DNA from 3 places in the Streptomyces sp. CA-106110 genome. Region 1 is predicted to be linked to each of the others. Evidence: riboswitches for the same ligand, from Rfam matches in the RefSeq annotation. Region 1 holds a riboswitch; each other region holds the start of a gene.

Region 1 (4,224 bases):
GCGCACGTCCGACCAGGCGGTGCGCCCCGCCGCCAGCAGCGGGCCGAGCGACGGCCGTGCTAGCAGGGCGGCGTAAGGGGAGCCGAGCGCCAGCGCCGCGGCGCCCGCGTCCAGTACGTGGTCGCCCAGGCGGACGCCGACGCTCCGATCGTCCGAGCCGATGGGCGAGAACACGCCGTAGGGCAGATTGTGCGGGCCGAAGGGGTCGCCCTCGGGGAGGTCGAAGGGGGGCATCTGATGCTGCCTCGCTTTCGTGCACTTCTGGTGTGCCGGGCATGGGAAATGTGTTCCATGTGGTCGCCGCACACGTTACGGGGGAGTCGCCTGTCTGGGCAGTGTCGAAGTGTTCGCTATGTCCGAATAGGTCTTGTCGGAGCAATCAATTCCGGCTTGGCGTCTTTCAGGGATACGGGCGGGGTGGGGCCGGTCCATAGGGGGACACGTGGGGGCCCCGTGGCCGACAGCGCCGGCAGTGTGCCGTTCGACGCGGACCGCGACGTACCGGGGCTCATACGGAAAGGCTCAACGGCGCGTGGGGCAGGGGGAGTCGAGCCGCCGGCCGCCGTTCCCGGGGGCCGTGACGCGAAGGAGGATACCCGTGCGTGCCGGGCTGCGCGGGATATCGGATGCCGTCCGGTAACCGCCCGAACGCTGAGGTGTTTCCATCCGTATTCTCTGATCATGGCCGCACCCCTCGCTTACTCACTCATCGCCACTGACCTGGACGGAACGCTGCTGCGTGGTGACGACACGCTCTCCGACTGGTCACGGGCCGCGCTGGAACGAGCCACCGCGGCCGGTGCACAGCACCTGGTGGTGACGGGGCGCCCGGCGCCGAGGGTGCGACCGCTGCTCGACGACCTCGGCGGCAGGGGGCTTGCGGTGTGCGGACAGGGCGCGCAGGTGTACGACGCCGGCGCTCAGCGGCTGCTTTTCTCCGTCACCCTGGACCGGGAGTTGGCCGAAACCGCGCTCGGCAAGATCGAGGCCGAGGTGGGGCAGGTGTACGCGGCCGTGGACCAGGACGGAGTGCACGGGCTCACGCTCATCGAGCCCGGCTACCAAATGCCGCATCCCACGCTGCCCGCGGTGCGGGTGGAGCGGCGCGACGACCTGTGGTGCGAGCCCATCAGCAAGGTGCTGCTGCGCCACCACACCCTGTCCGACGACGAGTTGGCGACGGTGGCCCGTGACGTGGTCGGTTCCCTGGCGACGGTCACCATGTCGGGACCCGGCACCGTCGAGCTGCAGCCGTGCGGTGTCACCAAGGCGACAGGGCTCGCGCTGGCCGCCGGTTTCCTGGGCCTGAGCCCGTCAGGGGCCATCGCTTTCGGGGACATGCCCAACGACATCCCCATGTTCGACTGGGCGGCGCACGGCGTCGCCATGGCCAACGCCCACCCGGAACTCAAGGCGGTCGCCGACGAGATCACCACGTCGAACGAGGACGACGGCATCGCCGTCGTCCTCGAGCGACTGTTCCCGGCCGCCATCCCCCGGCCGGCGGCTGCCGGTCAGGGGCTGGCGGCCCGCGGACCTCAGTAGGCGCTGTTGACGTTGTCGATCGAGCCGTACCGGTGGGCGGCGTAGTTGCACGCGGCCGTGATGTTCGCGACCGGGTCGTAGGGGTCGAAGGGCGTGCCCGACACGTGGTACGTCCGGAAGGTCGGGTCGATGATCTGGAGGAGCCCCTTGGACGGGATGCCCTTGCGGGCGTTGGAGTCCCAGAGGTTGATGGCCTTCGGGTTGCCCGAGGACTCGCGCATCACGTTGCGGTAGATGCCGTAGTACGAGCCGGGGATTCCCTTTTGGGTCATGATCGCGAGCGACTGGCGGATCCAGCCGTCGAGGCTACCGGCGCGGGACGTCACGCTGGCGGCCTTCGTCGGAGCGGCCGGCGTGGCGGCCGAAGCGCAGGTCGCACCCATGATCGGCAGGGCGAGAACCACGGCTCCGGTCCCCGCGGCGGTGAGTGCGCGGCGGATGCGGGTGGCCTTGGAGTTGCGGTCCTGGCGACGTGCGGGCAGGGCGAAAGCGGACATGTGGCATTCCTCTCCGGCGCCTGCGAGGTGAGCTGTCGGGTTCGGGCGGGGAGGTGCCCGGCCGTGTCCTCGGTGTCGAGGCACGGCTTCACCCCAAGCCGTGCCGGCACGCTGTCCGGCTCGGCGACTTACCTGGGTCCCCCGCTCCTGCCGTGGTGGGTCGATGGCTTCTCGAGCGGCGGCAGGATTCGGCGGCCCGCTCGGGTCGAAGGGAAGGTATGCGAGAGCACATGTCGGGAACAAGCCTGGAAGTCATGCTCCGACCCGATTGACCCTGACATTGGGGAATAAGGGGTGTGATCCTCTTTGTCGAGAGATGCTCAACTTGGCATATGCAAAGGGTGATTGGGTGGCCCGCCCGAAAGCTCGCCTCCGGCGGGTGCGTGACCCAATTCACTTCGCCCTTGCGTGAGACCTGATCGGCAACTAAGGGGCTAATACGGCAATTCGGACAGGCGGATGCGCACACCTCTCCCGTCCGGCATTCCGATCAATCGGGCATATTGCCCTATAAGGGCTTGGGGTGGCGATCGGATGCCTCGCCTCTATCCCGTTCCGCGGGGGATCCGTTTCTCCCATGTGCGGTGGAACACCACCTCATAGCCGTCCTTGCAGACGACCTCGTGAGAGGTGACGAAGTCCGTCTCGGTGCAGGTGAGCTCCGCGTGCGTCTCCACCCTCGCGTCCCAGCCCGACTCCGGGCGGTGCAGCCGGACCGACCAGTCGCAGCGGATGCGGGCGGTCAACGGACCCGAGTCCTCGATGGTGTAGGCCTCCAGCGCGTCCTCGCTCACTTCGAGGCCGTCGGGATACACGCGGGTGCCGTCCCGGCGCGGGTCGACGACCAGGAGCCACTCGCCCTTCGCCACGTCCCGCACCACCAGGCGCTCCGGGCGGGGTTCGTCGAGCGTGGCCGGATCGCTGACGCCGAGCGGCTCGGACTGCTCCGGTTCCTCGAAGGCGATGCGCGGCCCCTGCTCCCGGGTCCGCACCGGGAGTTCCAGCGAGCTTCCGGCCGGGTCCAGCGTGAAGCCCGCCTCCGAACCGGGCCGGGGCCACGCCCACGGCCAGTACGCGGAGGAGACGGCCAGGCGGATGCGATGGCCGGGCGGGAAGGCATGGCCCACACCGCTCAGTTCGAAGACCACGTCCTCCGTCGTGCCCGGAATCCAGGGGGCGGGCCGATCGGGACCGCGGCGCGCCCACAGGTTCAGGACTCCACGGGTGACCAGCGTCGAAGACCCGTCGGGCGCCACGTCGCAGAGACGGGCGACCACTTGGCCGCCCGGCACCGGACAGGTCAGCCGCAGCCGCACCCGGGGACGCCCCAGCACCCAGGTCTCCTCAGCGGGTTCGAACTCGAAGCACACCGACCTCGCGTCCTCCTCGCGCTGGTCCGGCGGCAGATCGGCGTGGTCGCCACGGGGGGCGAAGCCGCCCGAGTCGAGGCCGGTGTGCATCGGGGACCGGACAGGCACGGGCGCGCCCTGGAGCGCGTACGGGACCCGGGTGACGTTCGGCGAAGGCCAGGACGGCTCGCCGACCCAGCGGCCCGGGAGGGCGTCGTAGTGCGTCGCCGGAGGGTGCGGGTCGCTGATGTACACCCGCAGCGGCGGCTCGGCCATGACCCCCGTGTCCTCGCCCTTGAGCCAGTGGTCCCACCAGCGCAGCGTCTCCTGGAGGAAACCGATCGCCGGACCCGGCAGCCCGTGGTCCGGGTACTGGTGCGACCAGGGCCCGATCAGACCGCGTACGCGATCGGCCGGAAGGTGCTCCACGAGCCCGAGGACGGCGTCCCGGTACGGGTCGTGCCCGCCGCCCACCGCGAGCACGGCCGCCCGGAGCGCACCGAGGTCCTCCCGGATGCCGCCGTGGCCCCAGGGGCCGTCCCACACCGGGTGGGCCGGCCAGGTGTCGACGAGCGGGTCGAGCGCCTCCAGGCGGTCGGCCCAGACGTCCCGCCACACCGTGCCCACATGTGCCGGGTCCGGCGGACGGGCCGCGAGGGCGACCAGGGCCGACGCACGGGCGGGCAGGTCCCCGGCGAGGACGGAACCCCCCAGGTGGTGCAGGTCGTTGTCCAGGCGCTCGTCCCCGGCGCACACCGCGACGACCGCCCCCAGCGGCTCGGGCGCGAGGGCCGCGACCCTGAGCGAGGCGGTGCCGCCCAGGCCGATGCCGA
Region 2 (4,224 bases), 1.1 Mb from region 1:
GTCCTCATCAACCTGCTCGTCCGACGCAAGAACGAACGCCTCGCCTCCGCCCGGGGGATCGCCGAGGCCGTTCAGCGTGCCGTGCTGCCCGAGCCGGCCCCACGGATCGGCGGGCTGGACGTCGCGGCCCGGTACGAGGCCGCGCAGGCCGGGGCCTTCATCGGCGGCGACCTGTACGCCGTGCAGGACTCCCCGCACGGGGTACGACTCGTGGCCGGCGACGTGCGGGGCAAGGGCATGGGAGCCGTGGCCGCGGTCGCCGTGGTCATCGGCGCCTTCAGGGAGGCCGCCGAGCAGGAGTCGACCCCGGAGGCGGTGGCCCAGCGTCTGGAGCGGGCGCTGTCGCGCGAGGGCACCCGGCGGGACGGACTCGACGCGTGCGAGGGGTTCACCACCGCGGTCCTCGCCGAGATCCCGCACGGCGGTGGGGTCGTCCGGATCGTCAATCGCGGCCACCCCGCGCCCCTCCTCCTGCTCCCGGACGGCACGCTGCGGGTACTGGAGGCCCGTGAGCCGGCGCTGCCGCTCGGCATGGGAGATCTCGGGGTCTGGCCCGACCGCAGTGAGGAGTGGGAGTTCCCGCCCGGGGCGACGCTGCTCCTCTACACCGACGGCGTCTCGGAGGCACGGGACGCGCACGGCGAGTTCTACGATCCCGCCGCCCGACTCGCAGGCCGCGTCTTCCCCGGCCCCGGCGCGCTGCTGGCCGCGGTCACCGAGGAGGTCGCCCGCCACACCGGCTGCCGCGCCACCGACGACATGGCCTTGCTGGCCGTGCGCCGGCCCGAGCGCCCTTGACGGGTGACGCTCGGTGGTCGAGCGGTGCCCCTGCGCATAACAACTGATACACCGTCAACACTTGTGAGGTATATGAGGCGTGGCCAACTCGCCCGTTTTGGGTCGGTCATGGCATGAAAGTCCTGGCCAAGTACGTCAAGGATCTGTTCAACAGCTTGGAATCCGGGCTCCGCGTCTATTAACGTTCGATAACGCAGCGCGGTCGTCCCAGCCGTCACAAGAGGCGGCTCCGTGCGCATGCCGAATCCCGCAAGGGAACCGGGGAACCACCAACTTGGGGTGAATCGGGCGTATACCGCCGCGGAAGCACGGCCGGTATACGCGCGTAGGAGACCTTCCTCTCCGAACCCGTCAGCTAACCCGGTAGGCGAGACGGAAGGAAAGGAGTGCGCCCACGTGGCGTCCAACCCGCCTGCCCAGAGCACCTCGTCCGCTCCCAACGCCACTCAGACGTTCGGGTTCGCACCCGGCGCCGAGGAGGGCACTTGGGAGGAGTGGAACCCCACTGAGGAGTCCCTCCGTCCCGTCCGCGGCCGGCACCGCGTCGGCAAGCAGCGCGGAGGAGGACTCGCACGCAGCTCCACCGTTCTGGGCGTCGGTGTGATGGCCGCCGTCGGCGCGGGCGGCATGGCCACCGCGCAGACCGGCAAGCCGCCGGTGTCCATATCCATGCCGGACCTCTCCTCGGTCACCGAATCGGCCAAGGCCCTCATCGGCCAGGACACCGCCGCCCCCAAGGGCTCCGCCACCCCTCTGAGCACCGCGGGCGTCTCCACCGCCGACGCCGCCGCGGGCACCAAGGACGCGGGTGAGGCGCTGCGCACCCGGATCATCCAGCAGGCCGAGGCCCAGCAGGACCGGATCGCCGTCGAGGCCGCCCGGGCCGCCGAGGACGCCGCCGCGCAGAAGGCCGCCGCCGCGGCCAAGAAGGCGCAGGAGGACGCGGCTGCGAAGGCCGCCGCGGACAAGCAGAAGGCCGCGGAAGAGGCCAAGAAGAAGGCCGAGGCGGAACGGCTGGCGGAACTGGCCAAGCAGTTCACGCTGCCGACCTCCTCCTACACCCTCACCTCCCGCTTCGGTGACGCCGGCGCCATGTGGTCCTCCGGGTACCACACGGGCCTCGACTTCGCCGCTCCCACGGGCACGCTCATCAAGGCGATCCACAGCGGCACCATCACGGAGGCGGGCTGGGCCGGATCGTACGGCTACCGCACGATCCTGACCCTCGACGACGGCACGCAGCTGTGGTTCTGCCACCAGTCGTCGATCAGCGTCAGCGTGGGCCAGAAGGTGACCACGGGCGATGTCATCGGCCGCGTGGGCGCGACGGGCAACGTGACCGGGCCGCACCTGCACCTGGAGGTCCACCCGGGCGGCGGCGACGCGATCGACCCGATGGCATGGCTGCAGAGCAGGGGCCTCAACCCCTGACGGTTCGGGCGGGCCCTCCGCGGCCCTCCCTCCCCGGCTCCGGCAGTCCTGACGTAACCCCCCCACGTCAGGACTGCCGGTCGTGGTCGTTCCGGGTCGGAATATGTCGATCCGGTTGTTTACGCGAATTTTGCTGCGGTTCCGGAAGGCGCCCGTCCGGTACGGGCGTTGGGATTGAGCATGACTTCTCTTCGCAAGCTCGGTTCCTCCGACCTCGAGGTCTTCCCGCTCTCTCTCGGCGGCAACGTCTTCGGCTGGACCGTCGACGAGGCCGAGTCCTTCGCGGTGCTCGACGCCTATGCGGCGGCGGGCGGCAACTTCGTCGACACCGCTGACTCCTACTCGGCCTTCGCTCCGGGCAACAAGGGCGGCGAGTCGGAGACCATCATCGGCAAGTGGGTCAAGGCGCGCGGCAACCGCCCGGACGTCGTCATCGCCACCAAGGTCAGCCAGCACCCGGAGTACCAGGGCCTGCGCGCCGCCAACATCAGGGCGGCGGCCGACGCGTCCCTGCGCCGTCTGGACACCGACTACATCGACCTCTACTACACGCACTTCGACCAGCCCGAGGTGCCCGTGGAGGAGATCATCGGCGCACTGGACGAGCTGGTGAAGGCGGGCAAGGTGCGTGCCATCGCCGCCTCGAACATCTCCCCCGAACGCCTCCAGGAGTCCCTCGACCTCTCCGACCGCGAGAACCTCGCGCGGTACGTGGCGCTGCAGCCGCACTACAACCTGGTCTCGCGCGACACGTACGAGGGCGCGCTGGAGGGCGTCGCCTCCCGCGCCGGTCTCGCGGCCGTCCCGTACTACTCCCTCGCGGCCGGATTCCTGACCGGCAAGTACCGGCCGGGTACGACGGTGGACTCGGCGCGTGCGGGGCGGGCCGGCGAGTACCTGAAGTCGGAGCGAGGACTGCGCGTGCTGGCGGCCCTGGACGAGGTCGCGCAGGAGCGGGGCGCGGAGATCGCGACGGTGGCCCTGGCGTGGCTCGCGGGCCGGCCGACGGTGGCGGCCCCGATCGCCTCCGCCCGCACGCTGGAACAGCTGCCGGCCCTGCTGGCGGTGGGGGACCTGACGCTGACGGACGACGAGGCGGCGAAGCTGACGGCGGCGTCGGCGTAAGGGCCGCCCGCTTCCCCCATCGTCCCCGCGGGTCCGGCGGCGCCGAGCCTTCCGCGACCGCTACGAGCGGTACGGGTTGTAGGTGGGATACGGCGCCGCCGGACCGTAGGGCCCCGGCCAGTACGCCGGGGCGTACCCGTAGATCGGTGGGACCTGCGGTGTCACCACCGGCGGGGCCACCGGTGTCGTGGCCCGCGCGGCGTACGCGAGCGCCGGCCGTGCCACCGACCGCCGCGCCCACAGCTCGTCCAGCAGTTCCCGTTCCCGTACGACGAAATCGGCGTCGGCCCGGCCCCGGCGCCCCCGGTGGCGCAGGAACGCGAGCGAGGTGGCGTACGCCTCGTATTGCGCCACCGAACGTGCCGCGGGCTTCCCGAAGTGGTGGCGTGCGTACTCCCGGGCCAGCCGCCGGGCCCGCATCGAGCCGAGGACGAACGGTTCCACCGGGCCCAGCCACCCGGTGACCGCGTACACCGGCAGCTCCTCCCGCACGGTCCGCAGCTCCCGCTGCCGCGTCCAGACGACCAGCCAGGTCAGCAGCGCGAACGCGGGCACCATGAACGACGCGTAGACCGCGAAGAACCCGTAGTCGCCGAATGCCGAGGACCCGTTCCACATGGCGTGCATGCCCATCGCGAGCAGCAGCCCGACCAGCGGCAGCAGGACCCGGCGCAGGTGCTTGCGCTCCGAGGTGAGGGCGGCGATGCCGAAGCCGATGCCGGTGAGCACGGTGAACAGGGGATGGGCGAAGGGGGACATCACCACGCGGACGAAGAAGGTCGCGGCGGTCACGGAGGCGAGCCCCCGCTGCCCGCTCAGCTCGTCCGTGCCGAAGGCGGTGCCCAGGTAGAGGATGTTCTCGGTGAAGGC
Region 3 (4,224 bases), 1.9 Mb from region 1:
TCGGTTCACGTCCGCTCTGCCGTCCAGGATGCCAAGTCGAGGAGGCTGGCTCAGCCGTGCAGGGCGCATCGGCGGTTCTCCCACCGGAGGGTTCGGCGCGCCGCCGCCGTTCACGGCTTGTCGGCCTTGTCGACCCCGTCCCAGATGTTCACGTACCAGGGGCGCGCCGCCATCGCACGGTCCGCGCGTGCCCGCTTGGCGGCGTCCGGGTCGATCACGATGTAACCGGTCTCCCCGGGCATCACATAGTGCAGCCGCAGCCGGATCTGCTGCTCCGCGTAGGCGTCGTCCTGCCAGCGGGCCTTGAGGTCGCGCAGCTGCTCGACCCGCTCACGGGCCTGCGCCTGCTGCCGCTCCAGGTCGGCGATCTCGGCGCGCTGGGAGACGTACTGCCTTATCGGGTAGGCCAGCGCCAGGACCAGCGAGCACAGTACGAGGGCGAGCAGCGCGGCCCGGCCGGTGAGCCGGGAGCGCCGCGCCTGCCGCTTGGTCTGGGAGCGGTAGACCCGGGCCGCCGTCTGCTCCCCGAGCAGCCGCAGCCTGGTCGCGGTGGAGAACCGGTCGCCGTCCTTCCCGGCCATGTCTCCCGCCTCCCCTTCATACGTGCGTACGTCCCCGCACACGGTACGGGACCGGGTACGGGGACGTACGGACGACCGGCTAAGGCGTTGTCAGCGCACTCAGCCCTTGAAGCGCGGGAAGGCGCTGCGGCCGGCGTACACCGCGGCGTCGTCCAGGATCTCCTCGATGCGCAGCAGCTGGTTGTACTTGGCGACGCGCTCGGAGCGGGCCGGGGCGCCGGTCTTGATCTGGCCGCAGTTGGTGGCGACGGCCAGGTCGGCGATGGTGACGTCCTCGGTCTCGCCGGAGCGGTGCGACATCATGCACTTGAAGCCGCTGCGCTGGGCCAGCTCGACGGCGTCCAGGGTCTCGGTCAGCGAGCCGATCTGGTTCACCTTCACGAGCAGGGCGTTGGCGGTGCCCTCCTCGATGCCGCGGGCGAGGCGCTCGGGGTTGGTGACGAACAGGTCGTCGCCGACCAGCTGGACCTTGTCGCCGAGCTTGTCGGTGATGACCTTCCAGCCGGCCCAGTCGTCCTCGAACAGCGGGTCCTCGATGGAGACGAGCGGGTAGGCCGCGACGAGCTCCTCGTAGTACTCCGTCATCTCGGCGGCGGAGCGCTCCTTGCCCTCGAAGAGGTACTTGCCGTCCTTGTAGAACTCGGAGGCGGCGACGTCGAGAGCCAGGGCGATCTGCTCGCCGGGGACGTACCCGGCCTGCTTGACGGCCTCGAGGATGAGGTCGAGGGCCTCGCGGTTGGAGCCGAGGTTCGGGGCGAAGCCGCCCTCGTCACCGAGACCGGTGGACAGGCCCTTGGTCTTCAGCACCTTCTTGAGGGTGTGGTAGACCTCGGCGCCCCAGCGCAGGGCCTCCGAGAAGGACTCCGCGCCGATCGGGGCGATCATGAACTCCTGGATGTCCACGTTGGAGTCGGCGTGCGAGCCGCCGTTCAGGATGTTCATCATCGGCACCGGCAGCAGGTGCGCGTTCGGGCCGCCCAGGTAGCGGAAGAGCGGGAGGTCGCTCGCCTCGGAGGCGGCGTGGGCGACGGCGAGGGAGACGCCGAGGATGGCGTTGGCGCCGAGCGAGCCCTTGTTGTCGGTGGCGTCCAGGTCGAACATCGCCTGGTCGATCAGGCGCTGCTCGGTGGCGTCGTAGCCGACGAGCTCCGGGCCGATCTGCTCGATGACGGCGAGGACGGCCTTCTCGACGCCCTTGCCCTGGTAGCGGTTGGGGTCACCGTCGCGGAGCTCGATGGCCTCGAAGGCACCGGTGGAGGCGCCGGACGGGACGGCGGCACGACCCGTGCTGCCGTCGTCGAGGCCAACCTCGACCTCGACCGTGGGGTTGCCGCGGGAGTCCAGGATTTCCCGGGCTACGACGACGTCGATGGACGGCACGAGCATCTCCTTCATGGATGTGACGCTGAGAGTGCGGGGCACCTTGCGACTAGAGCCTATCCGTCCCGGGTGGGCGGCCAGCCGACCGACCGTCCAGGACAGGGTGACGGTACACATTGTTCCTACTCGGAACAAAGAAGGAGAGGAAAGCCCGGTGAAAATCGCACGGCGCGCAGGCAAAAAGGCCCCGCTCCGGTGCGTACGGGGGAACACGCACCGGAGCGGGGAGCCCGTGGGGACGGGGGTGGATCTCACGCGACCCCCACCATGGAGGTCACGTCTGGGGGGACCCTGTGAGCCGGCTGCCCGGCAGCTGTCACTTCAGGTGCAGCTGCTGACCCGGGTAGATGAGGTCGGCGTCCTTGACGATGTCCTTGTTCAGCTGGAACAGCTTCTTCCAGCCGCCCTGGACGTGGTGCTTCGCGGCGATCAAGCTGAGGCTGTCACCCTTGACGACCTTGTACTCGCCGTCGCCCTTCTTGACCTTCTGGCCGGTCGGGGTGGTGACCGTCTTCTGGGGAGCCGGGCGCTGCGCGGAGCGGTTGGCCGTCTGCTCACCGGTCGAGCGAGTGGTCGTGGTGCTCTTCGCGGACTTGTTCGTGGAGGCCGCGGCGCCGTTGTAGGGGGCGCTCGACAGACCCTTGCCGCACACCGGCCAGGCACCCTTGCCCTGGCCTGCGAGGACCTTCTCGGCGACGGCGATCTGCTGAGCCTTGCTGGCCAGGTCCGCACGCGCGGCGTAGGCGGTGCCACCGTAGGCGGCCCAGGTGGAGTTCGTGAACTGCAGGCCACCGTAGAAACCGTTGCCGGTGTTGATGGCCCAGTTGCCGCCGGACTCGCACTGGGCGACGGCGTCCCACTCGGCCGAGGTGGCGGCCGAGGCGTTGCCGGCCGCGAGCAGCGGAGCGGCTATGGCGGCGCCGGTGACACCGGCGAGCGTGACGGCGCGAGTGGCCTTGGACGGGCGGCGGTGCTTGCCCTTGCCGGAACACAGCATGGTTCGATCCCCTCACCGACGCCTGCGAGGTGAGCTGTCGGGTTCGGGCCGGTTGAGTTGCCCGGCCGCGCACGACGTGGTGCGCGGCTTCACCCCGAGCCGTCCCGGTCAATGTCCGGGCGCGGCGCTTACCTTGGGTCCCCCGCTCCTGCCTACGGCGCTTGACGCGTCGACTGTTCCCACACGGCCGCTGGCAGGATTCGGCGTTGCGACCGTGGGGGCCCGCTGTGGCGAGCGGACACGACCGTAAGCAGTCGATCCGCGGAATTTCAAAGACGATCAGGGCTTATGAGACTCATATCTCACTCTCGCCAAACCAGACATTCGCCACGAACCAGGGCATGAAGTCCCCTGGAACGGCAAGGCAGTTCACTGCTGCCCAGCGTCGGGCTCGGTACCGATCTCAAGGTTCTGACCGGGGAGAATGAGGTCCGGGTCGGCGCCGACCGTCTTCTTGTTCGCGTCGTACAACGTGGCCCATCCGCCCTTCAGGTCAAGGGAGTCGGCGATGGCCGTCAGATTGTCCCCGGGCCGGACGGTGTACGAGCCGTCGGCGGCGTCGCGCCCGGCGCTGGAGCCGCGCGAAGCATGCCGGGCGGCCGAGTCGCCCGCACGGTCACCCGCCGCACTCTCGTCGGCGCTGCTCCCGCGATGACGACCGGCCCTCGAAGAGGTGTCGCTCTGCCCGGACTTGTCCGACTCGTCGCTCTTCGTCGTTTCAGTGGACGCGTCGCCGTCACCCTGAGACCCCGCCGATCGGGAAGCACCCTTGAAGGACTTCTCACTCCCCCCGGAGGAAGGCGACGAAGAGGAGGAGGCGGACGAAGAAGGCGATGAGTGCCTCGAAGTGGTCGATCCGGACGACTCGGACAGTCCGGAGTCAATGCCGTAGTCGGAGGAGGACCCGCCGTCGGAAGATTCGCCCGCGAGGCCGGTGTCGACGTGCGCGGAGGCCGAGTCCTCACTCAGGCCGGCGACCAGACCGCAGGCGGACCAGACGGAGACGCCCTGGTCGTCGAGGATCCTCTCGGCGACGGCGATCTGCTGGGAGCGGCTCGCCTGGTCGGCCCTGGGGGCGTAGTCGAGGCCGCCGTACTCGTCCCAGTCCTGCTGCGTCAACTGGAGCCCGCCGTAGCGGCCGTTGCCGGTGTCCGCGCTCCAGGAGCCTCCGCTCGCACACTCCGCGACCCGGTCCCAGGTGGTACCGGAGGCCGCGCTCGCACCGGTGGCGCCCAGCAGTGGGATCGCGATCGCCGAACCGGTCAC

Evidence for each region. A riboswitch is a leader RNA that binds a small molecule or an ion and turns the genes downstream of it on or off. The one in region 1 is predicted to bind cyclic di-AMP.
Region 2: another riboswitch for cyclic di-AMP. It lies ahead of ACQEXA_RS30060 (M23 family metallopeptidase); the one in region 1 lies ahead of ACQEXA_RS24920 (transglycosylase SLT domain-containing protein).
Region 3: another riboswitch for cyclic di-AMP. It lies ahead of ACQEXA_RS33760 (transglycosylase family protein); the one in region 1 lies ahead of ACQEXA_RS24920 (transglycosylase SLT domain-containing protein).

The regions. Positions count from the first base shown of each region.
Region 1 is NZ_JBNJNB010000001.1:5,415,271-5,419,494, reverse strand. It holds gene fahA (fumarylacetoacetase) at 1-234, opposite strand, end outside; gene ACQEXA_RS24925 (HAD family hydrolase) at 682-1,545, shown strand; gene ACQEXA_RS24920 (transglycosylase SLT domain-containing protein) at 1,539-2,027, opposite strand; cyclic di-AMP (ydaO/yuaA leader) riboswitch at 2,047-2,215, opposite strand; gene ACQEXA_RS24915 (CocE/NonD family hydrolase) at 2,588-4,224, opposite strand, start outside.
Region 2 is NZ_JBNJNB010000001.1:6,521,207-6,525,430, forward strand. It holds gene ACQEXA_RS30055 (PP2C family protein-serine/threonine phosphatase) at 1-798, shown strand, start outside; cyclic di-AMP (ydaO/yuaA leader) riboswitch at 1,027-1,183, shown strand; gene ACQEXA_RS30060 (M23 family metallopeptidase) at 1,195-2,229, shown strand; gene ACQEXA_RS30065 (aldo/keto reductase) at 2,410-3,354, shown strand; gene ACQEXA_RS30070 (PrsW family intramembrane metalloprotease) at 3,415-4,224, opposite strand, start outside.
Region 3 is NZ_JBNJNB010000001.1:7,304,677-7,308,900, reverse strand. It holds gene ACQEXA_RS33770 (FtsB family cell division protein) at 111-581, opposite strand; gene eno (phosphopyruvate hydratase) at 681-1,967, opposite strand; gene ACQEXA_RS33760 (transglycosylase family protein) at 2,278-2,958, opposite strand; cyclic di-AMP (ydaO/yuaA leader) riboswitch at 2,963-3,128, opposite strand; gene ACQEXA_RS33755 (transglycosylase family protein) at 3,328-4,224, opposite strand, start outside.